Regions from separate parts of the Paenibacillus sp. FW101-FHT12H11 genome, predicted to be linked through region 2. Evidence: predicted binding sites of a transcription regulator. Region 2 holds the regulator's gene; each other region holds the start of a gene.

What was found. Region 2 encodes Rex, which represses fermentation and respiration genes when NADH is low (regulators of the CRP and FNR family bind a similar motif). Its sites were predicted from a motif close to TTGTGAAATATTTCACAA; they were not measured.
Region 1: AC3WTJ_RS29460 (citrate synthase) is a predicted target of Rex. The motif match lies at 5,794-5,811, and genes of this name have one in related genera.
Region 3: AC3WTJ_RS06060 (helical membrane plugin domain-containing protein) is a predicted target of Rex. The motif match lies at 5,700-5,717, and genes of this name have one in related genera.
Region 4: AC3WTJ_RS05020 (DoxX family membrane protein) is a predicted target of Rex. The motif match lies at 6,032-6,049, and genes of this name have one in related genera.

The regions. Positions count from the first base shown of each region.
Region 1 covers NZ_JBYTCO010000010.1:285,822-293,759, reverse strand. Annotated here, with positions in the region: gene AC3WTJ_RS29485 (16S rRNA (uracil(1498)-N(3))-methyltransferase) at 1-374, shown strand, start outside; gene mtaB (tRNA (N(6)-L-threonylcarbamoyladenosine(37)-C(2))-methylthiotransferase MtaB) at 380-1,720, shown strand; gene deoC (deoxyribose-phosphate aldolase) at 1,840-2,520, shown strand; gene AC3WTJ_RS29470 (Na/Pi cotransporter family protein) at 2,483-3,487, opposite strand; gene AC3WTJ_RS29465 (class I SAM-dependent rRNA methyltransferase) at 3,606-4,982, shown strand; gene AC3WTJ_RS29460 (citrate synthase) at 5,910-7,028, shown strand; gene addB (helicase-exonuclease AddAB subunit AddB) at 7,209-7,938, shown strand, end outside.
Region 2 covers NZ_JBYTCO010000002.1:627,303-635,240, forward strand. Annotated here, with positions in the region: gene AC3WTJ_RS08435 (AAA family ATPase) at 1-426, opposite strand, end outside; gene AC3WTJ_RS08440 (hypothetical protein) at 419-949, opposite strand; gene AC3WTJ_RS08445 (cell wall elongation regulator TseB-like domain-containing protein) at 1,065-1,559, opposite strand; gene AC3WTJ_RS08450 (amidohydrolase) at 1,600-2,895, opposite strand; gene AC3WTJ_RS08455 (DUF47 domain-containing protein) at 3,140-3,766, shown strand; gene AC3WTJ_RS08460 (inorganic phosphate transporter) at 3,829-4,830, shown strand; gene AC3WTJ_RS08465 (redox-sensing transcriptional repressor Rex) at 4,876-5,496, opposite strand; gene dinG (ATP-dependent DNA helicase DinG) at 5,499-7,938, opposite strand, start outside.
Region 3 covers NZ_JBYTCO010000002.1:101,184-109,121, forward strand. Annotated here, with positions in the region: gene AC3WTJ_RS06040 (Na+/H+ antiporter) at 1-2,010, opposite strand, end outside; gene AC3WTJ_RS06045 (ABC transporter substrate-binding protein) at 2,182-3,162, opposite strand; gene AC3WTJ_RS06050 (nitroreductase family protein) at 3,159-3,767, opposite strand; gene AC3WTJ_RS06055 (helix-turn-helix domain-containing protein) at 3,972-5,495, opposite strand; gene AC3WTJ_RS06060 (helical membrane plugin domain-containing protein) at 5,797-6,228, shown strand; gene AC3WTJ_RS06065 (NAD(P)/FAD-dependent oxidoreductase) at 6,250-7,431, shown strand; gene AC3WTJ_RS06070 (CBS domain-containing protein) at 7,511-7,938, opposite strand, start outside.
Region 4 covers NZ_JBYTCO010000001.1:1,198,721-1,206,658, reverse strand. Annotated here, with positions in the region: gene AC3WTJ_RS05055 (FxLYD domain-containing protein) at 1-555, opposite strand, end outside; gene AC3WTJ_RS05050 (hypothetical protein) at 1,106-1,495, shown strand; gene AC3WTJ_RS05045 (PAS domain-containing sensor histidine kinase) at 1,636-2,667, opposite strand; gene AC3WTJ_RS05040 (response regulator) at 2,675-3,328, opposite strand; gene AC3WTJ_RS05035 (GAF domain-containing protein) at 3,418-3,885, opposite strand; gene AC3WTJ_RS05030 (Crp/Fnr family transcriptional regulator) at 4,089-4,769, shown strand; gene AC3WTJ_RS05025 (hemerythrin domain-containing protein) at 4,798-5,340, opposite strand; gene AC3WTJ_RS05020 (DoxX family membrane protein) at 5,450-5,974, opposite strand; gene AC3WTJ_RS05015 (carbohydrate ABC transporter permease) at 6,128-6,910, opposite strand; gene AC3WTJ_RS05010 (carbohydrate ABC transporter permease) at 7,040-7,912, opposite strand; gene AC3WTJ_RS05005 (ABC transporter ATP-binding protein) at 7,914-7,938, opposite strand, start outside.

The sequences.
Region 1 (7,938 bases), on a different contig from region 2:
AGAAAATTGCCAAAGAAGCCGCTGAGCAAGCGCATCGCAATCGTGTGCCGCAGGTAGAAGCCGTTTATTCGTGGAAGCAGCTGCTTCAGCAAGCCAAAGAAGCGGATGCTGCGTGGATCTGCTATGAAAAAGAAGATGGCCAGCAATTGAAGCCGGCCATCCAGGAAGCGCTCGCCGCAGGTAAATTGGGACAAGGAAGCAAAGTCGTTATTGCAGTGGGGCCGGAAGGCGGATTTACGGAACAAGAAATTAAGCAGGCCGAAGAGGCAGGCTTTCGATCCGTATCCCTAGGAGCTCGTATTTTACGCACGGAGACTGCTGCGATGGTAGGTCTTACGTGTCTTTTCTATGAAACCGGAGAGATGGGAGGATAAGCGTTATGGCAACGGTAGCGTTTCATACATTAGGTTGTAAAGTTAATTTCTATGATACAGAGGCCATATGGCAGCTTTTCAAAAATGAGGGATACGAACAGGTTGATTTCGAGCAAACGGCAGACGTTTACGTGATCAATACTTGTACCGTAACGAATACGGGGGATAAAAAGAGCCGCCAAATGATTCGCCGTGCGATTCGTCGCAATCCGGAGGCCATAGTTGCCGTAACAGGCTGTTATGCGCAAACATCTCCGGCTGAGATCATGGCGATCCCGGGTGTTGATATGGTTATCGGGACACAGGACCGGGACAAAATCATTCCGATTGTGAAGCAATTTGAAACGGATCGCCAACCGATTAATGCGGTTCGCAACATCATGAAAACACGCCAGTTTGAAGAACTGGATGTGCCTGATTTTGCTGATCGGACAAGAGCTTTTCTGAAAATTCAAGAGGGCTGCAACAACTTCTGTACATTTTGTATCATTCCATGGTCGCGCGGGTTAATGCGCAGTCGGGAGCCGCAAAGCGTTATAGCCCAAGCGGAGCAATTAGTGGCTGCCGGCTATCAGGAAATTGTCCTGACGGGTATTCACACCGGCGGATATGGCGAAGATATTGAGGACTACAGCTTGGCTAAGCTGCTTTGGGATTTGGACAAAGTCGAAGGCTTGAAACGTATTCGGATTTCTTCGATCGAAGCAAGCCAAATTACAGACGAAGTCATTGAGGTTTTGAAATCCTCGGACAAAATGTGCCGTCATCTGCACATTCCTTTGCAAGCTGGAGATGATCGAGTTCTGGCTCGCATGCGAAGAAAATATACGACAGCTGAATTCGCCAGCAAAATTGAGCGCCTTCATGAGATTATGCCGGACGTTGCCATTACGACGGACGTGATCGTGGGATTCCCGGGTGAAACCGAAGAAATGTTCCGTAACGGCGTCGAATTCATGGAACGCATGAAATTCTCAGAGATGCACGTCTTCCCTTATTCCAAACGGACAGGCACACCGGCAGCACGGATGGAAGATCAAGTGGATGAGGAAGTCAAAAATACGCGAGTTCACGAGCTGATCGATCTTTCTGAGAAAATGCAGCTTGCTTATGCGCAGCAATTTGTAGGTCAAGTACTGGAAGTAATTCCGGAACGAGCTTACAAAGGCGCACCTGACAGCGGTTTGTACATGGGCTACTCGGATAACTATGTACAGCTTGTTTTCCAAGGTTCGGAAGACATGATCGGCCAAGTTTGCCGTGTGAAAGTGACGGAAGCAGGCGTGAATGAAAGCAAGGGCCAATTGGTACGAGTGTTGGAAACAGCAGCTGTAGTAAATTTGTAAGTCAAATGTCTAGGCGTTAACATTTACCTCTAAGCGCGGTCGCTTCCTGAGTTGGCCGCGATAGAGGTTTTCTCTATTAGCTGGAGAGCTGGGCAAAAAATGATGATGAGGTGCATCTAATGACTTTAAATGCGAAAGAAATTGCCAAATATATCGATCATACCCTTTTGAAGCCCGATGCGAGTACGGCATCTATTCACAAACTGTGTGAAGAGGCCGCTGAGCATCAATTTTTCAGCGTGTGCGTGAACTCTCAGTTTGTTAGCGTAGCTAGCAAGGCGCTGGAAGGTAGCGGCGTGAAAGTTGCCGCGGTTGTAGGTTTCCCGCTTGGAGCAAGCTTGAGCGAAGTGAAAGCATTTGAAGCTGCGAAGGCAGTTGAAAACGGTGCCGCTGAAATCGATACCGTACTTCCGATTGGTCTGCTGCTCGAAGGTCAATATGATGCCGTTCGTTCGGATATTCAGCAAGTCGTGGACGCAGTCAAAGGCAAAGCGATTGTTAAAGTGATAATGGAAACCGGCTTTTTGAACGATGAGCAAAAAGTAATGGCTTGCAAACTTTCAGAAGAAGCCGGCGCTCATTTTGTCAAAACCTCCACAGGATTTGGTCCTGGCGGTGCGACAGTAGAAGATGTACGTCTTATGCGCGCAAACGTATCGGATACGATTGGCGTTAAAGCATCAGGTGGCGTAAGAGATCTACAAGCAGCGGTTGCGATGATCGAAGCCGGAGCAACTCGTTTAGGCACTAGCTCAGGTGTAGCTATTGTGAACGGAACTCAAGGCGCTTCCACATATTAAGATAGCAAAAAGGTAAGGCGATCAGCGAACAGACGACATTGAAAATCGTCTGCGAACGAGCGATTTGCGACGATGCGTCATCCGCGAGAAGCGCCGAAAGGCTGACAAGCTGGTGGATGAAGGGGTAAAAGAGGATCGCTCCACCGACGTTGAGCAGGATGTGCGACCAGGCGACGTATCGCCCGGCGCGTGAGGAACTCATCCCGGCGATCAGTGCCGTCACACAGGTGCCGACATTGGCGCCGATTGTTATGGCAATGCCCAGCTCGACGGGGATGCCTTGGATCGCGGCGAGGCCCATGGCCATCGCGATTACCGCTGCGCTGCTGTGCACCAGAGCCGTAACGGCCGCGCCGGCGATAATGCCCCACAGCAAGCTTTGCTTGGCTTCGGTGACAAACCAGGCGAAGAGCCCGCGGGACTGCAGCGCAGGACCGATGGTTTGCATGATCTCGATGCCGAGCAGCACGAGAGAGAAGCCCGCCACCGCCAGCGCTCCGTAGCGGACGCTTCGCAGCCATTCGCGCCCGCCGGCAGCGGCGGCTGGTTCTTGCCCTTGTGCCGCTGATGGCGGCAAGGGGCCGGCCAGCCAGCTCGCCATCCAGATGGCGGCGCTCACAAGCAGGATCGGCACACCGATCCCCCCGAGGCTGAGTCCAATCAGCTCGGTGGTGAGGCAAGTGCCGATGTTGGTGCCGAGAATGACGCCGAGCGTTCTCGGGAAGGTCAGGACGCCGGCGCCGACAAGGCCGATGGCGATGACCGTAATGGCGGTGCTGCTTTGCAGCGCCGCCGTGAGCACGGTGCCGGTGACGAGGCCGCGCACCGGCGTTCGGGTAAACCGCTCCAGCCACAGCTGGAGGCGGGGCCCAGCCCACCGTTGAAGCGCTGTTTCCATGAGCTTCATGCCGAAGAGAAATAAAACTAACCCTGCAATCACAGGTAGGATAATGGTATTTATCATCATAGCATTCTCCCTCGCAAATGAACTTTTCATTATCACTCAATATATGTGACCGTACAGACAAGCATGACAAGCACCCAAGAAACGGAACGGCATCACACAAAGGACGGCTAAAGGATATATGGCAGCAGTATTTTTACATAAGAAACGTAAACCTCGTTTAGAGCAAGGTCACCCATGGGTGTACAAAAGTGAAATTGAGCGTGTAGACGGAGAAGTTGTGCCGGGACAGCTTGTTCCGGTGCAAACACATCTGGGCCAGTATTTAGCGACGGGTTATTACAATGAAGCTTCTCAAATTACGGTCCGAATTGTATCTTACAAGCCGCTTGAAGCCATGACGACAGACTTTTTTGTAGAACGATTCACACGTTGCTTGCAGCATCGCAGCCGCTTCGTAAAAGAGGCGAAATCTTACCGGTTGGTCTATGGCGAAGCGGACTTTTTACCGGGGCTTATTGTAGATAAGTTCGAAGATACGCTTGTTGTGCAGATTCTTACGCTCGGGATGGATCGCTGCCGTGAGCAAATTGTTGCTGCACTCGTTCAGGTTGTTAAGCCTGCAGGCATCTATGAGCGCAGCGACGTTTCGATACGTGAGTTGGAAGGATTGGAACAAACCAAAGGCCTGTTATATGGTGAGTGTCCTAAACATGTGGATATTCTTGAAAATGGTCTGCGCATTCGGGTAGACATCGAAGAAGGCCAAAAAACCGGTTATTTCTTCGACCAAAGAGAAAATCGCGCAGCTATTGCTCCGTTGATGACAGGTTGGGGCCATCGAAGCGGTATCGAGCTACGTGAAGTCGAACATGAGGGTGCCATGCAAACATTGCCTGTCAATGCGAACGGCAAAGTCGTGACATTCCCTTACTGGGACGGCGCCTCCGTACTGGAGTGCTTCTCCCATACCGGCAGCTTTACTCTCAATGCATGTAAATTCGGCGCGAAAAAAGTGACCTGCCTGGACATTTCCGAGCATGCCATTGAGAGCGCGAGAACGAATGTCGGGTTGAACGGTTTCCAAGACCGCGTCGAGTTCGTAGTTGCAGATGCTTTTGAATACTTGCGGACCCAAGTCAGAGGTTTGGATGAACGGAAAGTGCGTGCCAACGCCGGCAGCGGCGCACAAGGGAAAAAGATTGATACATCCAAACCGGTTGCTGAAGGCGGCAGGACTTGGGATGTAGTCATCCTCGATCCGCCTGCTTTTGCCAAAACGAAAAGCGCAGTTGAAGGCGCATGCCGCGGCTACAAGGATATTAACCTGCACGGCATGAAGCTTGTGAATGAAGGCGGGTACCTTGTGACGGCGAGCTGCTCGTACCACATGCATCCGGAGCTTTTCCTGGAGACGATTCATGCGGCGGCAACGGATGCAGGCAAAATCCTGCGATTAGTTGAATTCCGCGGAGCGGGCATGGACCATCCGCGCATTCTCGGCGTGGATGAGGGGCATTACTTGAAATTCGCGATTTTTGAGGTGCGAAGCAAATAAGTTGAGTGGAGCGGGGCCAATGCGGCCTCGCTTTTTTTGCTGGAGGGGCTTTCAGGGAACAAGGCTCCCTTATTTCATTGCAAATGCTCATTTTCCGCTAATTAGGGGAACTACCGTTTGTTATTTGGCCAATTCACTGGGGGGCGGCAAATTGCCCAGAAATAATGGACTCTTATGATCTGCCCTAGCGGAATTATCCGCTAGTCTTTCTGTTTCTGGTGAGGTGGAAGTTGCAGAGAATGTTGAGTAGAACGGTTGGGTCGTGGAAGGTAGGTAAAGTAGCTTGATTTATTGTGCAAGAGCCTCTGCAAAGGTTAGGGAACTACAATTCCGGGCGAAAGGGAACTAAGGGAGCTGGCGTCCTCTATTTCGGGGATAACGTACAGACTTCCTCGAGTAGTGGAACTACAGGGTCCTATCAGACCCCTGTGACAGTCATTTCGGTCGATATTCGTGGAATAGTGGCCTGTAGTTCCGCCTATTTAGTTATCAGGCACCTTTTTCTGAAAATAGCGGATGCTAGTTCCCTATAGTGACCCCCCATTATAGGATTCTCCCTAGGAATTAGGGATCTCAATGGATGAAATCCAATGAAAACGCCAAAAGTAGCTCAAAATTGCTCATTTGCTTGGACAAAATCCAACGTAATGGAAATATCTGGCGCTACAACACCGCGATTAACCGACCTCATTGGATTTTATCCAGCGAGATCAATAATTGAGCTATTAAATCACTATGTTCGTTGGATTTCATCCAGTGAATAAAAGGTAAGCACTGCTTTCAACATAAACGAATATAATCACTTGGTTTCAAGTGAAACATTTCATTTATCATAACGAAAGAAAACGCGAATTGGATGAACATGTCATTTCCGAATATGATGAAGAAAAGCGATTTCACACTTCAATGCGAAAGGAAAATGATGAGATGGCATCCGTAACCGGTTTGGACGGCATTATAGCCGCAGAAACAGAATTGTCCTTGGTTGATGGTCAGAATGGCGTTCTGGTGTATCGCGGATACGAAGCGAAGGAGCTCGCACTGCAAAACAGTTTTGAGGAAGTCGCCTATTTATTGTGGCATGGTAAGCTTCCTTCCACGGACGCACTCAATGCGTCCAAAAAGCGATGGGCGGAACACCGCAGCATCCCTGCTGAACTGAAGGCGGTACTGGATTTGCTGCCTAAGGAAAGTGAAATGATGAGCGTACTTCGCACAGCTACCTCAGTGCTAGGTACAATCAGCCATCGTGAGGCTGAATGGCCGCTGCATTTTGAGCAGATTCTTGCGAATACTCTCATGCTGCCAACAATCATTGCTTATCATTATCGGAGGTCGCAAGGGTTATTGCCCATCGAGCCTGACCTGCAGTTAGATCATGTGGCCAACTATTTGTACATGCTGACAGGTTCCGTGCCGCAGCAGGTTCATGTGAAGGTATTAACAGCTTATTTGATTTTAGCTATGGAGCATGGGATGAATGCTTCCACCTTTGCCGGACGTGTTGTGTTATCGACACAATCCGATCTTGCTTCTGCGCTCTGCGCTTCAATAGGCGCAATGAAAGGACCCTTGCACGGAGGAGCGCCATCGGAAGTTCTTCATATGCTGGATGCGATTGGAGACAAAGAGAAGGCGGAGGCGTGGCTGCGTGATGAGCTGATGGCCGGTCGAAAACTCATGGGCTTTGGTCACCGCATTTATAAAACGAACGATCCCAGAGCGGAAGCGCTTCGCCAGCTCATGACCGAGTTAGCTGCTGAGGATCCGTGGTTCGATTTGGCCATCCACGTAGAAAAGGTAGCTGTCGAGCTGCTAAATGAATATAAGCCTGGCCGGAAATTGTACGTGAACGTAGAATTTTATGCTGCAGCCGTGATGCGGGCTATTGCGCTTCCGACGTCTCTCTTCACACCTAGCTTCACGCTGAGCAGAATGGTAGGGTGGACGGCTCATTTATTGGAGCAAACGAGTTGTAATCGTATTTTCCGGCCGCAATCCGTTTATATCGGCGAATTGCCGCCGTCACTGCGGAATCATGCCTAACCAACTGAAGACTTATAAATAAAAGCCTTTCTCCCTTGTCAAGAATTTTCAAGCCAAGGAGGATAGGCTTTTTTGTTATGCCAGCTTAAGCCCATCATCTGCCACGCCTCTTTTCTACCAAAAGTATGATAGAATAGATAAGATTGATATCTTTTGAAATCAGCTTGAAGGAGGCCCTGTATGTCTATTCGTTTCGTGATCGGCAGAGCCGGCAGCGGAAAAAGTGAACGTTGTTTGATAGAAATGAAACAGCAGTTGGCGGTAGAGCCGGAGGGTGACCCGCTCGTGCTATTAGTGCCGGAGCAGGCAACCTTTCAGGCTGAGCATGCCATTGTGTCCGATCCTGGCATTCGGGGAATGATTCGCGCCCAGGTGCTAAGTTTTCACCGATTGGCATGGCGTGTCATGCAAGAAGAAGGCGGTACAGCGAGGCTGCCGATTGATGATATGGGGAAGAAATTGCTGCTTACAAGCATTTTACATAAACAGAAAGAAAAGCTCCGCTTATTCGGCCACTCGGCTGAGCAAATGGGATTTGTAGATCGTTTAAACCAGCTTTTTACGGAGATGAAAAGGTATTGTGTAACGGCTAAGCAGCTCGAAGAGCATGAGCAGAAACGGGCTCCCGTACTTGGGGAGAGCGGTTTGTTGCGAGATAAAATGCATGACATTCAGCTGATTTACCGCCAATTTGAATCTGAGTTGTCCCGGCAGTATTTGGACGGTGAAGATTATTTAACCCTGCTGGCGGAGCAAATTCCGAATTCCGCTTATTTGCGGTCTGCTTCGGTTTGGATCGATGGCTTTCACGGTTTTACGCCGCAGGAGTTTGCCGTGCTTGGCGCGTTATTTTCGACCTGCAAGCAGGTGACGATTACGCTGTGCCTCGATCGGGAGCTGCAAGCAGGGG
Region 2 (7,938 bases):
CTCACTGCCTGAAGCTGCTAAATAAACGGAATTCGTATAATGAGCTGCTGCTTTCGCCATCAATGTTTTACCGGTCCCCGGAGGACCTGTCAGCAGAATCCCTTTGAGAGGACGAATGCCCAACTTCTTAATTTCTTCGTGTTTAATCAAAAAATCAAGAGCCTCGGTTAATTCTTTCTTCGCCCGGTCTTGCCCGCCAATCTCGTCAAACGTGAGAAACGCCGGTGTCCGAGTTTTGCTTTTACGATCGCCGCCACCACCGCCACCGGAAATACCAATGCCGCCGCGGCCTCTAATCATATAAAACAATGAAATGCCCAATACGCCGACAAATAAAATAGGGATAATGTTGACCCCTAAGAAAATTAAGAAAACTAGCAGTACCGGAATAGCGCCTATGCCAATCTCTTTATAAATTTTACTCATTCGGCCACACTCCCATCTGCGTGGATCTAGGAAGCATTATGAATTTAGTGGCATCGCCATCTGTCAATCGAATATAAACATAAGTTTGGTCCATTTCACTTTCAACTTTCATACTAGGCATATCAGAAGCATATTTTTGTAGAGTCGTTGGGATGTCTGCATAATGCTTGGTTTCCATGGCTTGAGCGACTTCAAATAAAGCTTTGGACCACCATTGATCAAGCTTTTCGGACGGATTATCTTTAATTTGAATATTTACTGTACGTTTGCCAATAATCGATGCGCCATCTTTGTTAATCCGCTCAACAACCGTTCTTAAATTTGCATCCGCTTGTAAACTAACATCTATATCAACGCGATCTTTGTCCAATTTCATCGTTGAACTTGTCACACCGGGAACTTTACTAATGATATCTGATAATGGGTTTTCCATAGCGAAACTTGTATACGCGAACCAGCCTCCGAATAATACGCCGGCAGAAATAATTACACTCAGTACAACAGGTAAGAGACGTAGCTTCATCAGTCAACGTCCCCCTTTCTCGATATATTATGTTGCGTCCAACTCCATACGATTAGTATATCATGAGATATATACTGCGACCTTATGAAATGAGTGGAAACAAAAAAAACTCAGCCTATTGAAGGCTGAGTCTGTACGTATCCAAATAAAGTCCATCTTTGAATTTATAATAATCATAAAAATATCTTGTACCGCTATCGTCTGTCTTTTTATAAAAAACTTCCCAAACGTAATCCTGGCCAAGCTTCCCCGGCATGACGCGTTCAATCTCCACACCCGGATTTTTCTTCATTACGGCATCTCGAATTTGTGCCTCCGTGAAGCCTTCAGTAGCCATTTCCGTATGAACATCCTTATCAGAGACCCATACAATGACACCTTGGCCGAGCTTATCTTCCCCATAGACGATCCGAAAAGGCTCATCTCCATAAAAGAAATCCACTTTTGCCGCTTTCGTCATGATGCTTTTCTCATAAGCAGTCTCTACCGCCATGCGTTTGTTATCCCAATGATCCTTCTGCACATTTAAGTAGAAGCGGCTGAGTACGACGCCAAGCGTCAATACAATAAATACGCCAAAAGTAATGATTCTCGTTCGCTTTGCACCCATCAGCGCCGCTCACCTCCCCAACCGAATTGCCGGCACCTTTTTAACCAATTAATCTATCAAAACACAATTCAAATTCGCGTTTGATTTTTTCCTCATCCATCGTTAAGCATTCCCCTTTGCGAACAAGCCAATTGCCGTCTACGCAGACGTCGACGACATCTTTGGCACATGCGGAATACACAACATGCGAAACAAAATCTGTTTTTGGCAGGAAATGAGGCTGGTCGATATCCAACGCGATAAAGTCCGCTTTCATGCCCGGTTGCAGTAAACCTACGTTATCCAACCAAATCGATTCCGCTCCCATCTTCGTACCTAGCATCAATGCTTCAGCAGCGGGTACTGCCAGCGGGTCACCAGAAACGCCTTTGTGAATCAGCGCGGCGAGTCTCATTTCTTCAAACATATCCAAATTATTATTTGAAGCTGCGCCGTCCGTACCAAGTGAAACCTTCACCCCTGCACGAAGCAATTCAGGCACACGCGCTACGCCGGAAGCAAGTTTCAGGTTGCTTCCCGGATTGTGAGAAACGCGAACATCATATTGTTTGAGAACATTGATTTCTTCGTCCGTTAAATGGACTCCATGCGCTACAAGCGTTGGTCGGCTGAACACGCCGATCTTCTCCAGATGAGCAACAGGACGCAGTCCGTATTGATCTACATTTCCTTGCACCTCACGGCTTGTTTCCGACATGTGCGTATGGATCGGTAAATTCAAATCGTGGGCAGCCTGAACGATTCGTTCAATATAATCCGGCGGACATGTGTAAGGCGCATGAGGAGACATCATTGTCGTGATACGTCCATTTGCAGCACCATGCCATGTTTTTGCAAACTCAGTGGCTTCTTGCAGCTTAGCCGTCTGTACATCAACCGGGCACAGTCCGATCACACCGCGGGCAAGAACCCCGCGCATTCCTGATGCCTCAACGGCCTTCGCCACTTCATTCATATGGTCGTACATATCGACAAAAGTCGTAGTCCCGCCCTTCATCATTTCCAAAATGGACAGACTCGTCCCCCATTTCACATCTTGGGCGGTAAATTTCGCTTCCATCGGCCACATTTTCTCTTCCAACCAAATTTGCAGGGCTAAATCGTCGCCGTAACCTCTCAGCAGCGACATCGCGGCATGACCATGCGTATTGACTAAGCCGGGCATGTACAACTTATTCGTACCGTCGATGATTTCATCGTAGTTTTCCTTAAGTTCAGGAATTTGTTCACCGATATATGTAATCAGATCGCCTTCTATGACCATGCAGCCTTTGATTGATGATTTACCTTCAATAGTAGAAATGAAATGACCGTTCATAATTAATGTTTTTTTCATACTAAAAAACCCTCTCTATGCTCATTCTAAGTTAAACACTGCTTTATAAACTTTACATCTTAAGGCTTGTAAAATCAAGGAAGTGTACAATGTTAAGAAATTGTAAAATGTCACGGAATTTTCGTTGCTTTCCGTCCAATTGTTATGATATTTTTAATTTTGTGAGTTTTTTCAACAAGTTGGTCTGTTTATCTTATAAATTCGATCAAAATCTTGTACATATAGTAAATACTAGGAGGCATTTATGACCACGTTATTCACAAAAAAGAACGAAGTCGATTTCTTGCAATTGCTCATCCGCGCTGCAGAAAACGCACTGCAAACTGCACAGCTGTTCCGCACAGCCATGATGGGTGACAAATCCCCCATAGACTACGTTCAATCCATTCACGATCTTGAACATGCCGGAGACTCCATCACTCACGAAATTTTCAAAGGACTCAATAAAGTGTTCATTACACCGATCGATCGTGAGGACATCATGGTTCTTGCCTCCAAAGTGGATGATGTCACGGATGGTATTGAAGCTACAATCGCTCGTTTTGACTATTTGAACGTCTCGCATACGGATACATATATGAAAGACTTCTCGGCTGTCATCGTGGATTCCTGCCAACATATGCTTGATGCATTCAAATTGCTTGCGAAGAAAAAATATATGCAAATTCCTGAACATACAGTTGCCATTAACTCGCTTGAGAATGACGGCGATCGCTTGATGCGTGAAGGAATCCGTCAAATTTTCATCACGCGCAAAGATGTATACGAAGACTTTAAGCTAAAAGAAATTTATGAGCGCTTGGAAGAAACAACGGACGCTTGCGAAGACGTAGCCAATATCCTAGATAGCGTAGTACTTCGTTATTCATAAGACTTAACCGGTCTATGTGTACGAAGATAGTTTTCCGAATGGAAGGCTCTTAGGAGGAAATCATGTTAACTTATTTGATCGTAATTGTTGTACTAGCTTTACTTTTTGATTTCATCAATGGATTTCACGATACAGCCAATGCGATTGCCACATCCATATCTACGCGCGCGCTCAGTCCTCGGGTAGCTATTGCCATGGCAGCGACACTTAACTTTGTTGGTGCGATGGTGTCCTCCAAAGTGGCCAAAACGGTTGGAGGCAGTATCGCAAACCCAGCCCAAATTGCCAATGGCGTTGAAATCGTCATCGCAGCCCTGCTCGCGGCGATCATATGGAACCTTCTGACATGGTATCTTGCGATTCCCTCCTCTTCTTCCCACACCCTGCTCGGAGCTCTTGCCGGTGCGGTGATCGCCGGTGCCGGTGTGCACGCGGTAAATTGGAGTGGTTTTACGCAAATCATTATCATCTTGATTCTTTCACCGATCATTGCGTTCGCCCTTGGTTACGTCATCATGCTTTTGATCAAGTACATCGTCATATGGTCCGGTAATACGTCCAGATCCAAGCTTAATCGTGTTTTCAGGACTTTGCAGATTATTTCTGCCGGGTTGCTCTCCTACTCGCATGGCGGTAACGATGCACAAAAAGCGATGGGTATTATCGTCTTCGGTCTAGTCGCAGCCGATGTTCAAACGACGCTGGACGTTCCGCTATGGGTTAAAATTTCAGCGGCACTAGCAATGGGTCTGGGAACTTCGATCGGAGGATGGAAAATCATCAAGACCGTATCCGGAAAAATTGTCAAAATCGAACCGATTAACGGATTTGCATCCGATCTCACATCGTCACTCGTCATTCAATTCTCCACCCATATCGGAAAACCGTTATCAACAACACATGTTATTTCCTCCGCGATTATCGGGACAGGCAGTGTCATGCGTTTCCATGAAGTTCAGTGGGGAACCGTCAGCCGCATGTTGATTACTTGGGTCATTACCATACCGATCAGCATTGCGCTAGCATACTCCATATACTTCCTTATTTTCAGATTGATCTTCTAAATACAGAAAAACCGTCAGGAAGTCCTGACGGTTTCTTTTTATTTCTTAGTCTAAATAGTACGCCAAACTTTGCAGCTCCGTTGTAAAATCCGCATAATGCACGCGAACTTCCGGAGGAACCTTAATAATGACCGGCGCAAAATTCAGAATAGCTTCAATGCCGCAAGCAACAAACTGATTGGCCACATTTTGAGCTTCACTCGCTGGCACAGTTATAATCCCGATTCGCACGCCTAACTCCGATAAAACAGCCTTCATTTCCCCCATCGGTTGAACCGTCAAATTATTAATCGTCTCTCCGGCTTTGGAGGGCATCGCATCAAAAACAGCGACAATTTTCATATCATTCCGCAGATAAGTATTATAATTGCATAATGCGCGGCCAAGATTCCCCGCTCCAACTAGAGCCACCTGGATATGCCGGTCCAGTTTGAGGATCTGTCTTATTTTTTCGATCAAATAAGCAATATCGTATCCGATGCCTTTTTTACCGAACTCACCGAAATAGGCCAAATCTTTACGAATCTGGGCCGGATTCAGATCAAGTTTTTGACCCAAATCCTGCGAAGATACCGTTGCGACATTTTTCATGGCAAGCTCGTTCAGGAACCGTAGATAGATGGGCAGTCTGCGAACAACAGCTTCCGATATTTTTTGTGATTTCATTTCTACGCCTCCCCCATCCACTGCTCAATCCTTGGTAACATTTGTTCCGTTGTCATATGCTCGATTTTGGGTCCTGGCAGGGAGTAGAGGAAGTGCTTGCCATAGAAGGTTTCGATGACACGCGTATCGTAGATGATCACAATCCCTTTGTCTGATGCGCGTCTAACTAACCGGCCGAAGCCTTGTTTAAATCGAATGACCGCCTGCGGCACAGAAAATTTCATAAACGGGTTCTCGTTCCGTTTCTTAATATTTTCGCATTTAGCCTCAACGAGCGGATGATTCGGAGGTTGGAACGGCAGCCGAATAATGGCCAAACAGCTTAGCGCATCTCCAGGAATGTCTACACCTTCCCAGAATGAGCTGGTGCCAAGCAGCACGCACATCTTGTTATCCTGGAACATACGGGTTAATTTACTGCGATTGCCGCTGTCTACCCCTTGGCCAAGCACAGTAATCCCATAGGCTTTCAAGTAGTCTTTCATCCCGGCATAAATCTGTTTGAGCATCCGATTGGATGTGAACAAGATCAGCATTCGACCTTTGGTCACGATAGCGACTTCACTTAAGGATTCAATGAGGGATGCAATGAAAACGGGATCCCCTGCCCCCTTAATCGTAGGAAAATCTCTTGGAATAACAACCAAAGCTTGCTCACGATAGTTAAAAGGAGAAGGCAATTGAACCGTTTTGAGCTTACCGTTCTCTTCATCCTGCGGAATCACTAGGCCCAATTGATCAGCGGAGTATTGAAAGGATTTGTTCACGGACAAAGTCGCCGAGGTCATGATGATGCTTTCTTTTGTCTCAAAGAAATGCTGTTGAAGCAAGCCGCTGACGTCCGTCGGTACTGAGATCAGCTGAAGCGACTTCGCCCTGGCGTACGTCCCTGCTTCCATCCAGTAGACATAACCATCATCCGCCATTTTCATAAAGAAATGAAGGGCATCTCGATGCTCATAGAGCTCTTTCACGGTGCCGTTAAGATCCGTTACTAAGCCTTGGACCCCGAACACGTCCTGATGCTCCTTCACATCGCTTAACAATTTATCCAGCGTGCGAAGCAAATCATTGGCATTCAGATAAATATTGTCCTCCATGGCCAGCATCTCGTGCCAATTAGCAGGCAATGTCTCCGGCTTCATACGCAGGACATACGTGGAATTCTCCGTTTGCGACGGATCGCTTTTGGACGACAGCAGCTCATAGAGTGATTCGCTCAGCCGATCCCAATCCTCTTTAATCTGCACGATTTTTGGGAAAAGGCCGTCAATCGTATGACTCCATGCCGCTGCCCGTTCTTGCTGCTCATCCGATTTCTGCAATCTAAACCGCAGCATCGGCAGCTGGCCGCTCCGATTATCTTTGTATAGCCAGGTCAAGGAATGATACATCGCTGAGGAGTGCAGCTCGATACCGAGATGTTTACTCGCCACTTCTTCGAAATGATGTGCCTCATCAATCACAAGGTGCTTGTAAGCCGGCAGGAGGCGGTTCTCCGCCTTCATATCGGTAAACAGAAGGGAATGGTTCGTGATGATCACATCAGCCGTATTGGCGTCATTACGTGCGCGATGATAGAAGCACTTTTTGTACCATGGGCACATCCGGTTTAGACACGAGTCTGTATCGCTGGCTACCGAATACCAGAATTGAGCGCCTTTATTCCCAAAATGGATTTCCTCTTCATCCCCGTGTTCCGTTTCACTCAGCCAAACGACCATTTGTGCCGCTGTAATTGGATCCTCTTTGCCATTCTCGTAATCACGCGTTGTCAGTTTCGTCTCAAATTTGCGCAAGCACAAATAGTGACTTCTTCCTTTAAGCACAGCCGCCCTAAAAGGAACCGGAAATATCTCTTTCAGCAGCGGAATATCCCGCTCTCTGAGCTGCTCTTGCAGGTTAATGGTGTGCGTGGAGACAACCACTTTCTTCTCATATTTGATGCCATAATAAAGGGCTGGAATCAAATAGCCAAGTGATTTCCCTGTGCCCGTTCCTGCCTCAATCATCAAATGTTGATCGTTCTCCAGCGATTTCTCTACTTCGTAGATCATTTGCTCTTGCGATTCCCGCTCTTCGAAAATCTCAAACTTCTGCTGAAGCGCCAGCTTCAAGCCTTGATGAAATTGTTTGAAAGAAGCCCCTAACCCATCTTCATCCGAAGGGCCGCGGATGTCATCCTCTTCGCCCCAATCGGTGACATTCAGCGTGAATTGACGGAAATAACGATTCGTATCCGTATCAATGCTCGTAATCGATTCTTTATATAAACATATTTCGTCCAAAAACCAACCCAAATCGCTGGAGCTATTCTCAAAAATATGCTGCAACCGCTGAACCGTAAGGAGAGGCAGTCCAATCAGCCTTTCCAGACATCTGATCCAGATTTCAGCAGTAACCTCTGCGTCGCTATCAGCCTGATGAGGCCGCTCATGGTCA
Region 3 (7,938 bases), 530 kb from region 2:
TGCTTCTCTGTTCCGAATGATTCGCCGCAGCAAGGAGGCCATATCGCGTGTGATATCTCCCCGCTCATAGTACCATTGCACGGCATCGCGCTCGGCCTGTATAGCGATCCAATGCAGTTCACGACGGCTATCAATGAAGGAAGTATCTTTGCGCCTTGAGCCGAATGCGAACCTGCGGAGTCTGTCCACCATCTGCTGATAATAGTCCAGCACGCCCTCTGTTGCATCATCGCTTTGATAAGCGCAGCGCTTGGAGAATTCCTCGACGACAGCTTGGCTGCATTGCATTTTCAATGTCCGAATCTCTGACATATCAGGCTCTACGATATTAGAAGCAAGGCGCGGCCGCGCGAAGAACGTAAATAGAAGTTTCAAGCGGCGCCAGATGTTCTTAACCAGCACTTTGCCTAAATCGAGTTTATTGGCTAAAATCATTTCTATTTGTTCCAGCATGTTCAAATAATAATTAGCCTGTTCACGGCTCACTTGTCCGCTTTCCAGACGCTCATTCACAACCTTGCGTTCAATATCCAGTGCCAGCAGCCGCATCTCGGCTTCTTCTTGTTGGAATCGCGGCAGACGTTTCAAGTTACCGTCCTTTTGACCAAGCTGCTGCATCATTAATTTGTAATCGCCAATTACGGTACCTACTGCAACCTCATTCTTCTCGTTGCTAGTATTCTGCAGCGCTCGAATGGCCGCAGCCATAACCTCCAGCTGCCACTCACGCTCCAATCTTTCCTGTTCCGCATTGCCATCCGTATTTTTCTTCTTCGCGATTAGCGGCAGCACAATGCTTGCGGTCAGAAGAGAGAACAAAATGATCGAAGAGGCAAGGAAGAGGATAAGGTCCCTTTCCGGAAACGGATCGCCATTTTGCAGAATAAGCGGTATGGAGAAAGCACCTGCCAATGTGATCGCCCCACGTACACCCGAAATCGCCGTTAACGTCAGCATCCGCAAGCTTGGCACCTCTTGATTCTTATTCCCGAACCAGCGCCCTCCTCTTGCAAAAATAAACGTCCAAACAAAACGCAAGACCAACAGTAAAACAAAGATGAGTAAGGCATAACCAATCACTTTGAAATTATCGAAATGAGGATCTTTGAGAATCGTCCTGGATACACCTGGGATTTGCAAGCCCAGAAGAACGAAAACCAAGCCGTTCAGCACAAACAAAATAACAGACCATGTTGAGTTAGAAACAGTTCGAAGATTCGGCATCGTAAACGCCAATCGCTCATTTTCGATCGCATGCACCAATCCGCCTGCTACCGCTGCCAGAATGCCCGATACGCCTAACTCCTCGGCAATTAAATAGAGCATAAAAGGCGTCAATATTTGCAGCAGCATATGCATCGTCTCATCCTCAAGACCTGCACGGCGCAGCAGTTGGCGAAGTCCGATAATTAAAAAGGCGACTAGCGCTCCAACCACTAAACCTCCAATGGAGATAACGATAAAGCTAAAACTTGCTTTGGGGAACGAAAACACACCGGTAACTGCCGCGGCGATAGCGAACTTGAAGGCGACGAGGCCGGATGCATCGTTCATCAAGGCTTCTCCCTCAAGGAGCCGCATCAAGCTTCTCGGCAAATGAATGCGGCCGGCTAAAGCACTGACGGCTACGGCATCCGTAGGCGAGAGAATCGCCGCTAATCCGAACGCCGCCGCCAGAGGAATGGAAGGAATCAGCCAGTGAACAACATAACCTACGACACATACCGTTATGAAAACGAGGCCCACCGCGAGAAGCAGGATCGGCGCGCGCAATTTCCACAACTCGTCTCTGGGCGTATGCTTGCCATCGTGATACAACAACGGGGCAATGAACAACAGAAAAAACAATTCCGGTTCCAGCTCCAAGTGAACACCTATCGGTAAGATCACCAGAACGGCTCCCAAGGCAATTTGAATCAAGGGAACCGGAATAAATGGAACAAAGCGGTTCACGACATTGGATACGCCGATTAGAACCAGTAAGCTCAGAATGATAATAAAAACGTGCAAGTTTATGTCTCCTTCCCCGCTAAGTGCTATGTACATACGAATACCACTGCTGTTACTTTGTGGTGTACTTGTGTAGTATTTCAATATTTTTCTTAAAGAATCCTTCCCAAGATGAGCAAAAAACGACATCAGATCCAAAGGACCGAATGCCGTTTTTATACAGGTATGCCATTATTGTTTCGTTGTCAGCATTTTCACAGTTTCATCAATCATAAGGGAATAGGCCGTCGGTCCAAAGCCTTGGAACCATAAGTCGTAATCGACGGGATGCACTTGGTTTTTCTGTACGGCTTTTAACTGGCTCCATATAGCCGTTTTCTTCAGTTCATCGAGCTTCTCATTGCTCTCGTTGAGGATCAGAATGTGGTCTGGATTAATTTCAGGCAGCTTTTCCATGGAAAGCGGGGCGAAAGTCGCCTTGTTATCCGGGAACAACGGCGGCGCTTTCAGACCGAGATCCTTGTACAGGATATCATAATTTTTTGCCCCGTAATAGCGAAGTTCCTTTGAAGTTACACGGAGGAACATAACGGACTCGTTTCCAATGACGGAGGCAATCTTCTCTTTGGCTTGTTTCGCTTTTTCATCATAAGCGGCTATCGCCTTTTTCGCTTCTTCGTCTTTTTCGAGCACCCCGGCTAAGACGGTAAACGTTTTACGCCAATCCTTGGCTCCGTCTGTTTCCTCAGGCTTCAAAACAACGGTAGGCGCAATTTTGCTTAATTGATCGAATCCTTTTCCCATCCCGTCATTCGCAAGAATAAGATCAGGAGCAGCTGATAGAATCGACTCAAAATTCGTTTCCGATTGCCAGCCGATATTCGTTACGCCCGCCATCTTATCTTTCAAATACCACGAGAAATCTTTCGTATCCGGACCAGCAGGAACGGCGGAGCTCGGCTTCACGCCAAGAGCCAACAAGAGATCGATCAACCATGGGTTAAGAGCAGCTATTTTTTGAGGCTTTCCAGTAATCACGGTCTCGCCGGCAAAATGTTTGATCGTACGCGATTTTACAGGTTCTTGTGCCGGAGTGGCAGCAGGACTGCCAGATGTTGATGATTGCGGCTTGCCGCAAGCGGTCATAAGTAAAGTAGCAGTAAGCATCAAAGCCAATATAGGCGTGGATTTGCGCACCAGTTGATTCATCATTTCACGCTTCCCTCTCTAGTTGTCTTTCCAAATATTCGCGTTTTCTGTTCGGCAAGCGTACGCGGTTTCTTAGGTTCAGGAATCTGATCTTCCTCAAAAAATCCAAGGTGCAGCATGCCCGTTATTTTCTCACCCGGTTGCACGCCTAACAGGTTCCTAACGGCTGGATTCCAGTTATGGTCATTCGTTTTCCAAACGACATCAAGATTGCGTTCCCAAGCAAGCAGTTGGAAATTTTGAATGAGCGCCGCTGACGCCATCAGATCTTCTTCCCATTGTTTCGGACGCGGATCTTCCGGCATGATAACGATTAAGAAAGCTGACCCTTGCGCATGGAGATACTTTCGCATTTTCTCATGCTGGTCTACGGCAAACCCTGGCATCAAATGCTCGATGAAGGCTTCTTTCTGCTCCGATGGGACAAAAAGAAATCGCCATGGCTCCCGGAGACCGTGATTTGGAGCCCAAACGGCATCGTTCAAAAGAGCCATAACCAACTCTTCGGTGACGCGTTCATCTGTAAAAGCCCGTATCGTCCTGCGCGAACGAACCGTCCATGCAACAGCGCCTGGACCTGCCTCTTCTTTTATATACGGCTGTTTCATTACTGACCACCTCAAAATCATGAAATTGATAATCATTATCATCAAGGTAATCGTAAGCGAAACCACCATCCCGTTCAATGGACAAAATCTTTTAAACGTATGGACAAATTTCATTTACCACGAATTGCTTCACTAAGACGGCAGCAAAGAATTAACCGCCATATCGATTGCTAAACTATGCTGGATCGGAGCATGACTATTGAATCAGCTTGGCAGCTCAAGCAATCGGCCATTTTTGACAGCATCCAGGGCTTTCCATGTTGAGCCGCTCCTTAACTGCTCCGTTAATTGAGCATCGGAATTCGAGTTACAAGTGGTAAGGAAAATATGATCGGGATTCATTCGTTCCAAGTCAGCCTCTGAGATTACCGTGTAGTGACTGAGTGGCTTGATGCCTGTAGGCGGATTCAGCTTCAAATCTTTGTACAAAATATCTCCAAGCTGCCGTTTCCCCCCATACACGCGCCATTCCTTGCCTGCATCAACTAACACCATAACTGTTTGTTCCTGGCCAAATGAGGCTCTTAAACGTGACCTGGCTTCCGCAGCTTTAAGGTCATATTGTTTCAACCATCCCGCATATTGCTCTTTTTTCCCGAAAAGGTTTGCCAATTCAAGCAAGGTATCACGCCAATTATCCTTATTAAAGAGCGTAATCGTCGGAGCGACATTGCGGTAGCTGTCTGTGGTCAAGCTTGCCCAATTGACGCCAAGAATCAGCTCTGGATCGGCACGAAGCACAGATTCCCGATCGGGTCGATCCCATCGGCCGACGATCTTCGTCTCCACTAGCTCATCTGCGATATGCGGCAGCAGCCCGCGGATTTGATCGTTGCCTGCATACGAGAGCGTTGCGAAGGGCTTAAGCTCGAGCGCTAGCAAATAATCATTTAACAGCGGAAACACCGTCATAATTCTTGCATTCACATGATTCTTCATATAGATGGTCGGTGAAACGCCTATAACTTTTTTAAATGTCCGGCTAAAATAGAGCTCATCATGAAATCCTACTTTAGAAGCTGCCATTTTGAGGCTTTGTTGTGATCTCAACCATGTTTTGGCGTGTTCCATGCGCAGTCGTGTCAAATATTCGATCGGACGTACACCGATATGCTTTTTAAAAATACCAGCAAAATTGCTCGGACTGATACCATGGCGCTGGGCCAATAGGCTAAGTGAAATGTCCTCGTGATAGTAGGCATCCATGAAGTCTTTCGCCTTCTCAATGGCAAATCGGGTACCGCCCTGCTGCTTGTCCCTTTGTTGATCCGCAACGATCGTGTATAACAGCTCTTGAAAAACGATTTGCCTCTTCCAAGGCAGCAATGGATTTGACCCTCTACTTAGCTCGTGGAGCTGTTCAAATCCACGCGATACCATAGCTGAGTCGTTAAAGGCAATTAAACCTTCATCCGCAAAAATCTCGGTACCCGCAGCGTTTTTCCATTTGTATGTAAATGATTGCATCATAAATTGAAGGGGCTGCTTCTCGCCAACAACGGCTTCCACCAGACTCATGGGATGCAGCAAGAATAACGAGCCGGGAACAGCCTCAGATTCCGTGCCATTTATCCATAAAGTACCGCGGCCCTCCTCAATCTGCAAGAGGTGATAGTGCGTAGTGAACCTGCGTCTAACATGTTTACCCACTGGATATCGTTTACGCAGAAGTTGATGCAGATTGAAGCTGATATCTCCCATTTGATTCCATAAATTATCATTAATCATCGTGAATTGAACTTCCCTTCCGTCCTTCTCATTCCAATCTCAATGATAATCATTCTCATCAAATACGTCCAGTCGTTTTGTGCGTCATTTTCATCCAATGTTCACAAATTTGAAATATTTTCAATTATAATTTTGTGTCCATTAGGTGTACAATACCTAAATACGGTTTATATCCAATTGTGCGATGTTGCTTGACATTTTCTTATGTGAAAAATGTTACAACCATGTGGGAAACGATTGTTTCACCCGTACACATTGTGACAGTACCCGATTTTTTTTCATCGCAAAGGAGGATTTTCATATGTCACAGACATCTGCTGTTCAAGAAGTAGCAGCAACGGCTGCTGCGGAACCAAAATCGTTAGACGTACTCGACCAATTGCTTAAGCCTGAGGTGCAACAATCTCTGACTGTTCTGGTCGATAATCTGCCTAAATTGGCAGAAATGGTGACTGTGTTAACCAAAGCTTATGATTTTGCGCAAAGTGTAGCTACAGACAAAGTATTAATCAACGATTTTGCCCATGGTATTGGCGAGTTTGTTAAACCGGTACAAGAAAAGGCAAAAGACATTGCATCCGCGGCTATTGAAGCTGGCGAACGCTCACAAGCTGATGCAGGAGCAACGATCGGTCTATTTGGAATACTAAAAATGCTGAAAGACCCGGAAGTGCAAAAAACACTTCGCTTTGCACAAGCATTCTTGAACGTACTTGCTGAACGTAAAAACTAATACGGACTAGGGATGATAACGATGGCTAAACAAATACTTATTCTTGGCGGCGGTTATGGCGGCCTTTTGACCGCATTAACAGCGCGTAAACATCTGACAGCTTCAGAAGCAAACATAACAATCATCAACCGTTTTCCTACGCATCAAATTATTACGGAATTACACCGTCTTGCTGGCGGAACGATTAAAGAGCAAGCCGTTGCCCTTCCTTTGCAAAGACTACTCGGCAACAAACAAGTAAACGTCGTGGTTGATACGATTAAAGAAATCAAACCAGATGATAAAAAAGTCATTACAACTAGTGGCGCAGTACATACTTACGATGCGCTGGTCGTTGCTCTTGGAAGCGAAACGAACTACTTCGGCATTCCTGGACTAGAAGAGAACAGCATGGTTCTCAAATCAGCTTCCGATGCTAACCGTATTCGTGAGCACGTCGAAGCGCGTCTGGATGCTTACAAAGCATCCGGCAACAAAGCTGACGCAACAATCGTTGTTGGCGGCGGCGGTCTGACAGGCGTTGAGCTTGTTGGCGAATTCGCTGATAAACTGCCTGAAGTTTGCCGCAGCAAAGGCATCGATTTCAGCGATGTCTCCATCTATTGCGTAGAAGCAGGTCCTGCTATTCTGCCAGTATTCCCTAAAGTGCTGATCGAGCGCGCGGTGACAAGCCTTGAGAAACGTGGCGTCACATTCTTGACTGGCGTTGCAATTACTGAAGCTACCAAAAACACGGTATCACTGAAAAGTGGACAAACCATTGAGTCGAACACGATTATTTGGACCGGTGGTGTGAAAGGTAACCCGGTTGTCGGCAGCTGCGGAATCGCAGAAGACCGCGGTCGTGCGACTGTCACTTCGACGCTTCAATCCACTTCCCACTCGGACATCTTCCTTGCAGGCGACTGCGCGGTTGTATTCCCTGAAGGTGGCGAAAGACCATACCCTCCAACTGCACAACTTGCATGGCAAATGGGCGAAACGGTTGGTTACAACCTTTCCGTTCAAGTCAAAGGTGGAGCAATGGACAAATTCGTTCCAGTATTCTCCGGAACACTTGGCAGCTTAGGCCGCAAAGACGGGATCGGAACAATCGGCGGAAACAACACACAGCTGAAAGGCTTACCGGCTTCCTTGATGAAAGAAGCAAGTAATATCCGTTACTTGTCCCATATCAATGGTCTGTCCGCTCTAGCTTATTAATATCGTAAAAAAAGGATGCCCCCAACCTCTCGAGGCTGCCAGGACATCCTTTTTTTCTTTTTTCCAATTACGTATACGCTTACAATAAGGTTTGAAATGAATGCCGGATAACGTCTCCCCTGCTAATGATGCCTACTAATACGCCGCGATGGACCACCGGCAGTTTTTTAATTCGTTTTTTACCCAAAATAGCTGCGATTTGCTCGATATCTTCTTCCGCATCTACGGCAATCACTTTCTTTTGAGCAATTCTCATGACACACATTGGAAGCAAGCTGCGAACTCTTTCATCAAACTCTTCGTCATCCCCTTTGATCACAGCTGTGTACATATAAGATCCGAATACATGATCATCATGCTTGCCGATGTAGCGCATAATATCTCCATCACTAATATACGCAACCACTTCATTCCGTTCGTTGACAACAGGAAGCCCGCTTATTCTGTATTTGATAAACTTCTCAATCACATCGCTAACAGGGTCGTTTTCTTTGACTTTGTAAACTT
Region 4 (7,938 bases), on a different contig from region 2:
CCATTCTCCTAGCTCATACGCACCTAACGAACCTGAAGGCGCTGTCGATAAAAGGTAGCCCAAACCTTTACTCGCCGTCACACCTGCTCCAACCAGGAACGTTGTGCCGGATGATGGAAAAAACTGAATGATGCGATCATCCTTTTTCGTACCGGTTTGCATGAACGTAATTTCCGTAGAAATTGTTCCTGTGTAGGGCTCTCCGAAGGTCTTGCTGATTTGAAATTCATTTCTTAATGCTCCATCCGTAACAATACCATTTGCTTTCAGATGAAGAGCTCGAGTCCCTGTATAGGGATCTGCTTCAATGACGGCCGAAGCCGAGCCTGACGTATAGGAGGAGTAATCGAATCCAAGATCGGAGCCTGTTAATCCTAGAGGCGTGGTAGTAAAGTCTTTATCAAAAACCGAAACGGGTTCATAACTATTATCCGTGACTGAAGAACTTCCGCTTTCCGCTGATACCGTCGGAACGTTATCAGGGCAGATCATGAGCACATTGAAAAGCAGCGCTAAGATTAACACTAGCGAAATCTGATTACCCTTTTTACGCAAGAGAATCGACACCTCCATGGCATATTTTCGATTGGCCAGTCTAAGAACATCTTTCCTTACGAGTTGGACAATGAGCGGGCTAACATCACCCCCTTCACAGAAAATAGGAATGGCATATATGTGGATCAGCAGTTTCCAACCGGCTCGGTGTCGCCGACGCATGGCGGAGGTCAAAACCCCACGAAACCTCAGGTTTTTGGTAACGTTTTCATGAAATTCGGAAGTATATGTACGAGGTAATAACAAAGAAGGGGCTTCTACTTTCATTAAAGATACTCCAATTATTGAAATTAATAATGGGGGATTCCATCCATAATCATAGACGATTCGATCAAAAAGTGAGTTAGCTGGAGAGATGTTTCTGAGGGTACTTTTAACAGCCCTAATATTGGCCAAGGCCTCCTCTATGTTGCACTTTGTGCAGCATAGAGGCCTCGAATCGGCAGCTGCCGCCTTCTACGTTGTACTCTGTGCAACGATTCGGGCAGGATAGCGCAGTTTTCGCGCTATTTGGGTTGAAATCATTGTACTTTGTGCAATGAAGATCGGGGTGCTGGGGTTAAAAGCTGTTTTATGTTGTACAGAGTACAACATAAACAAAGGGGCGAGGTTCCCTGGCACAGGCGGGCGGGCTGAGCGGATTGGTTACTTGACGCGAGATAGGCTTGAGGAGCGGATTGGTCACTTGGTGCGAGGCGGGCAGGCTGAGCGGATTAGTTACTTGACGCGAGGCGGGCAGGCTGAGCAGATTAGTCACTTGACGCGAGGCAGTCATGCTGAGCAGATTAGTCACTTGGCGCGAGGCAGTCATGCTGAGCAGATTAGTCACTTGGCGCGAGGCAGTCATGCTGAGCAAATAAGTCACTTGGAGCAGGCGTGCAGGCTGAGAATGGGAACTGGAGTTCGCTATTCGGAGAAAAACGTGCATTTTTCCATCTGAGCAGAACTACAAGATCTTATTTCTCCGCCATAGCTCGTTTTTCAGCTAAAACCAGAGAAATAGAGGCTTGTAGTTCCCCTCGCCTGTGAAAAACATGCCCTTTCCGAGAAATAAGGGACTGTAGTTCCCCCGCAGTTAAATCAATCGACCTTACGGGGAATAGTTAACCGCACTCTCGTGCCTTTCCCCATTTCAGAGAGAATATCCAGCTTGCCTCCGATACTTTTTGCTCTTTCCTCCATGCTAAAAAGGCCAACGCCTTTAGAATTCCGTCCGCTTTCGAAGCCTTTTCCCTTATCCGAGATCTCCACTTCTACAGCTGATTCCTTCTCGTGGACAAGGACACTAGCCTCCGACACATCCGCATATTTCGCAATGTTAGTAAGAGCCTCCTGAATAACCCTATAGATCGTAGTCTCCTCTAGCGCCCCTAATCTCTTACGTAAATTGCTATCCAGTTTCACTCGAATGCCATAGTGATCCGTGTAGTTCTCGATATGCGTGCGAATCGCAGGAACAACGCCGAGATCATCCAAAACGGATGGCCGAATTTTCCACGCCAGACTGCGCACCTCTTCGATGATGGCTGAAACATTTTGCCGGAGATGCCCTATCTCGGATTCCGGTTCGTCTCCAATGAGCCGGTCCATTTGGATCAACAAAGAGAACAGGCTTTGACCAATGCCATCATGCAATTCTCGCGAGAATTTCCTGCGTTCCTCCTCTTGAATCTGCATGACCTGCGACATCATCAGCTGCAGCTCTTCCTCTACCCGCTTCAATTGCGTTACTTCATTACGGATCGCTAAGTATTGATAAGCCCGGCCTTGTTCATCCACAAAAGGGACAATCGTCGTATCGACCCAATAAAATGTACCGTCTTTCGCTCTATTTTTGATCTCACCGTGCCAGACTTTGCCTGCAGAAATCGTTGCCCATAAATCCGCCATGAACGCTTTATCATGATAACCGGAATTAATAATCCGATGGTCTTTGCCAAGGAGTTCAGACCTGGCATATTGCGAGATTTTACAGAACTTATCATTGACATAAAGAATCTTGCCTTTGGCATCCGTACCAGCAACGATGGAAGACTCATCAAGAGCAAACTTCACATCGGATAGCTGCTTGAGGGATTGTTTCAAGTCCTGCAATAGCTCCGATTCCGGCATATGCTCCTTATTCAAAGTTCAACAGCCCCTTCTTAGCCGCATATTTCACTAATTCCGGGCGTGTTTTTAACCCTAACTTTTCCATGACATTGCTTTTATGAGATTCCACCGTCTTTACACTAATTACCAATTGCTCTGCAATTTCTTTATTGGAGAAACCTTTCGCAATACGTGCCAAAACTTCTCTTTCACGCTCGGAAAGCGATTCATACGGGCCGGAATTCTCCCCGCTCTTCATGCGCTCCATGTATTCGTTCATCAGCCTTTTGGTAGCCGTCGGATATAAATAAGCATTTCCTGCCGCAACGGAGCGAATGGCTGTCAATAACTCTTCATGCGGAGCGCTTTTCAAAATATAACCGGACGCCCCAACGTGTATAGCCCTGAACAAGTATTCATCGTCATCATGCATCGTAAGAATTAAAATCGCCATGTCTGGCATTAATTGCTTTAATTTTTCAGTTGCAGTAAGTCCGTCCATACCTGGAGGCATGCTTAGATCCATTAACACGACATCCGGCATAAGCATCCGGGCGGCCTGAATGCCTTCTTCACCAGCGGCAGCTTCGCCGACCACTTCCATATCATGCTTGCCGTTTAGCAGCATAACAAGCCCCGATCTTACGATGGCATGGTCATCCACAACCAGAATCTTTAGCATTTCCTTCCCCCTTTCAGCGGCTACTCCGCGGTTTAAGCCTCATTTCCTTTTCCCATCATAACAAAAAAAGCCTCATCCAGAAACGCCATTCATCGCGAGGCTTCCTCGCAAGGTCTCTCTATATAGGTTACTAACCTTTCGAGGTTATCCAGAATGGCTTTTATCTCGTTTTCTTCATAGCCCTGATCCGTGCGTCTTCCAATAAAAAGCAGTCCCTTCATCCCCGTAGAAGTAGAAGGACCCCTGATGAGCGGGAATGCGGCAGCAGTCTGCAATTGCTCGGCAAGCATGACGGGGCATTCGCGCCTTTCTTGCGCTGCTCTCGGATTGGCCGCATCGAGTTTAACCCATCTGCCCAGCCGCAAGGCTGCGCCCGCGAGCCCTTCCCCCATTTTTATGGCCATTTGCTGACAGCGATCATTTTTGTTTCCCAATATGTACATCCAACGCTTACGCGCTGGTTGATCGACGAAAGGAGCCAATGCGACGAAATCGCTTGACGTCATATCTCGAAGTCGTGTTAAAACCTCCATGATGTTCACTTGACCGGTTGCCATTATACCACTTCCAATCTTTATGAATCCGTACGAAATCGCTTCTACTACCATTGTAGACGGTTCCATCCTACTTGTCTGTCAGGGAAAACCCTGACTTCGGTATCAGGAAAAGAGTTCATAAATCAGTGAATCTCCTGATAAACAAAAGTGTTAAAAAAGACTATCATGAAGATAGCCAAAAACCGTGGAGGAGCTGATCCACTATGATGAAATTTTTCTCTGAGACTAATTTAGATAGATTGAAAAACGCTATGCAGATGAAGCTGGCCAAAAAAGGCGAGTACCTGTTCTGGGAAAGTGAACCAGCAGACCGATTGTTCTACGTCTTCCAAGGCGGAGTCCGCATCACCAAAACATCAGAAACAGGCAAAAACCTCATCTTGCATTTGCATCAAACAGGTGACTTATTCGGGCAAATAGACCCCTTTCAGAATTCCGTGCAAAACTTCAGTGCCGAAGTTACCGCTGACTGCAAAGTTGGGGTCATCATGCGCAAAGACTTGGAGAACCTGCTGCAGCAGCACGGTGATCTGGCTATTGAATTCATGAAATGGATGGGGCTCATGCACCGGATGACCGAAACCAAATTTCGCGATTTAATGATGTATGGGAAGCCCGGGGCGCTTTGTTCTTTGTTAATAAGACTTAGTAACTCCTATGGAGTTCCTTCAGGCGAACATACCTTGATCAATTATAAGCTTAGCAACACAGAAATGGCGGATATGATTGGTTCTACACGCGAAGGTGTCAACCGGATGTTAAGCGAAATGAGGAAAGAAGATGCGATTACCTATCGCAATGGTCAAATTGTTATTAAAAATGTAGACTATCTGCGAAATATTTGTCATTGTGAAAACTGTCCGTTAGAAATATGCAGAATGTAATAGCCCCAATCTCCTCGCCACATATCTCCTATGAAAAGAAGGATTCCAGATCCATTAGCACCCTATCCGTTAAAGGCAGAACAAACTGTTCTTCCATGGTGAGATGATCATTTAATATCAAACACGCCTGCAGGAGGTATGAGGCCGTTTCGGTTAACTGTTTTTTATTGAAAATAGGCGTTATATCGACAACGGCCTCCTTGAACGAATGAAGAAATGAAACTCCCAATTGATGATCTTTTTCCAGAACCCAAAAGGATGGCATAATCGTAGGCGCTTGCTGACTATGAAAGTAGTTGATCAGGAAAGGGTACAACTCCTGTTCTTCCCACGCGGCATGCCGCTCCAAGTCCTCCTCGAAATGCGCTGCCTTCAGTCTTAAATCTTGAAGAATGTGCATGCCTTCCGCCGTATCATCGATCCAGCTCACTTCTTTGGCACTCGCTTCGAGATTCCGTAATTGTCTGCGCAATTGTTCATGTTCATCGGCCAAACGGTCCGTTGCATAAGCAAGTTTGGCCGGATTCGAAGAAGCGAGTCCGATAGGGCGACTTCCCACATTAACCTCCATGCCTGATCCCTCCCAAGTTATTTATACGAAAGCACCTGATCTTCTCTCCATCTATGAGTGGAAGAACAGGCGCTTTGCTGAATTTTGTTCATTTGATTCTACCCTCATGTTATCTAAGCTTAAATGTTAAATGAAACCTGTTAACGATCTTATCGAACCATTTGTGCAAATACGGTAAGATTAAGTGATCTACCCCAAATTTCCCTGCATTGGCACCAGCTGCAATGACAATGAAACCAAGCAGCACTAACCAAGGATTCGTGCTAACTGTTCCTGCGAACATATACATGAAGTTCATGATTAGTCCGAAGAAAATCGCTGTTGTTGTCAGAGCTCCCAACAGAAGCCCCAATCCGACCAATAATTCTCCCCAAGGAATGACTACATTGAAGATGCCAACATGCGGCAGCGCGAAGTTTTTCAAGAAAGCTACAAAGTTGCCATAGACTAAATCCGTTGTACCTGTCTCAAGAACCGGCTTCGCAATCGCACCTTTCAAGTAGCCTGTAGCGTCAAATGCCTTTTCGCCGGTTATTTTGTGCCATCCGGCTACCATCCATGCCCACCCTACATACAACCGAACGAGTGTCAATAACATTGCTGCGTACTTATTCTCTCTGAGCCACTTCATCATCCGAACCATCTCCTTTTTCTTTTATGCTTTTATTGTAGCTTTTAGAAAAAGAGATGTATGTGATAAAAATCACATGTTCATCGATTTCAAAAGAAAAAGGCATGATCCCAATTGATCACGCCTCCCTCGCCATCCTATCTAATTTTCAACGGATTATTTGACCCCTGTGTACACGAAAGCCCGAATAATATGTTTTTGGGCAAAAAAGAAGGCAATGAGAATCGGCGTTACCAGAATCATATTCCCCGCCATAAGCACGTTCCAATTCGCGACCCCTTCTTCTTCCCGGATCTTGGCAATCCCTAGGGGCAGCGTCCGCGCAACATCGTCTGTCGTCATAACAAGCGGCCAGAAATAATCGTTCCAATGCGCGATAAAGCTGAACAAAGCAAAGGTCGCCAGCACCGGCTTCGCCATAGGCACCATTAATTTCATAATAATTTGCCACTCTTTGGCGCTGTCGAGCCGCGCTGCTTCAATCAATTCTTCCTGCACTTGTTTAAACGATTGCCGCAGGAGGAAAATGCCGAAGGCGCTGGACGCGAAGGGAAGAATAAGAGCAAGATGCGTATTCAGCAGCTTCCAAGCGCTCAACTGTAAATAAACAGGCAAGAAAATTAATTGCGACGGGATCATTAAAGTCACCATCACCATGCCGAATAAAATTCCCGACGCTTTAAACTTATAGCGAGCAAAGGCATAAGCCGCTGGAATAATCGTAAGCATCTGCAAAACGAGAATACTGATCGAGATGATGATACTGTTCGAAATATAGTGCAAGAATGGACCTGATCCCCAAGCTTTGGCGTAATTGCTCCAAATGAACTGTTTTGGGATCCAATTTGGCGGAAAAATCATCGTTTCAGGCAGCGTTTTAAGAGAAGTAGAGAGCATCCATATGAATGGCATTGCAAAAATAAGGACTAACGCAATCATGCCAATCACGCTTATTGCACGGGTTATATATTGAAGTATTTTTGATGCAATTTCTTCTTTGCTGTTTACATATAACAACGTGCGATCCGCTTCCATGATCTGTTCAGCTTTCAATGGAGTCACTTCCTTTTATTGATAATGTACACGTTTGGACATCAGTTTAAAGTAGATGATGGTTAGCACGCCGACAATGAACAACAGGATGACTCCCGCCGCAGAGGCGTAACCAATTTTAAAGAACCGGAAACCGTATTCGTATATGTAATAAACAAGGGTATTCGTTGTGTTAACCGGCCCACCTTGCGTCATGATCGCGATCGTCTCGAAAACCTGAAAAGATCCAATCATATTGATGATCACGAGGAAAAAGATGGTAGGCGAAAGCATCGGAAGGATCAATTTGTAAAAAGTCGTCCAAGGTTTGGATCGATCCAGTGCTGCCGCTTCGTAGATGTCCTTCGGTATGCTTTGCAATCCGGCGATAAATACCAGGGTATTGTAGCCAAGCCCCTTCCAGACGGCGACGATAACTAACGAAATCAGAGATGTCTTTTGCGAGGAGAGCCAGGCGAGCTTGGCAAAGCCAAACAAACCGATAAACCAGTTTAATAAACCATACTGCGGGTCCATCACCCAAGCCCAGATCATGGAGATGGATACCCAAGAAACGATATGCGGACTGAAGATCGCTCCTTGCACAAAACTTTGGAACACACCCGTTTTATTCAGCCAAAGCGCCAAAATTAAGGAAAGTCCAATGATGAACGTAACCGTCAAAACGGTATAGATGGATGTGTTGTTTATTACTTGTATAAATTCTTTTTCCGTTAAGAGATCCGTAAAGTTCTGCATCCCGACAAAGTTCTTGTTAGGGCTAATAAAATTCCAATCATACACACTCAGGTACATCATATAAAGGATCGGATAGATAAAAAACAACGAAAACACAGTAATGGCTGGAGCCACCATGGCGTACGGACGCAGTTTTCCCCATATGGTCATATTAAACACCGCCGCCAGCTACAAGG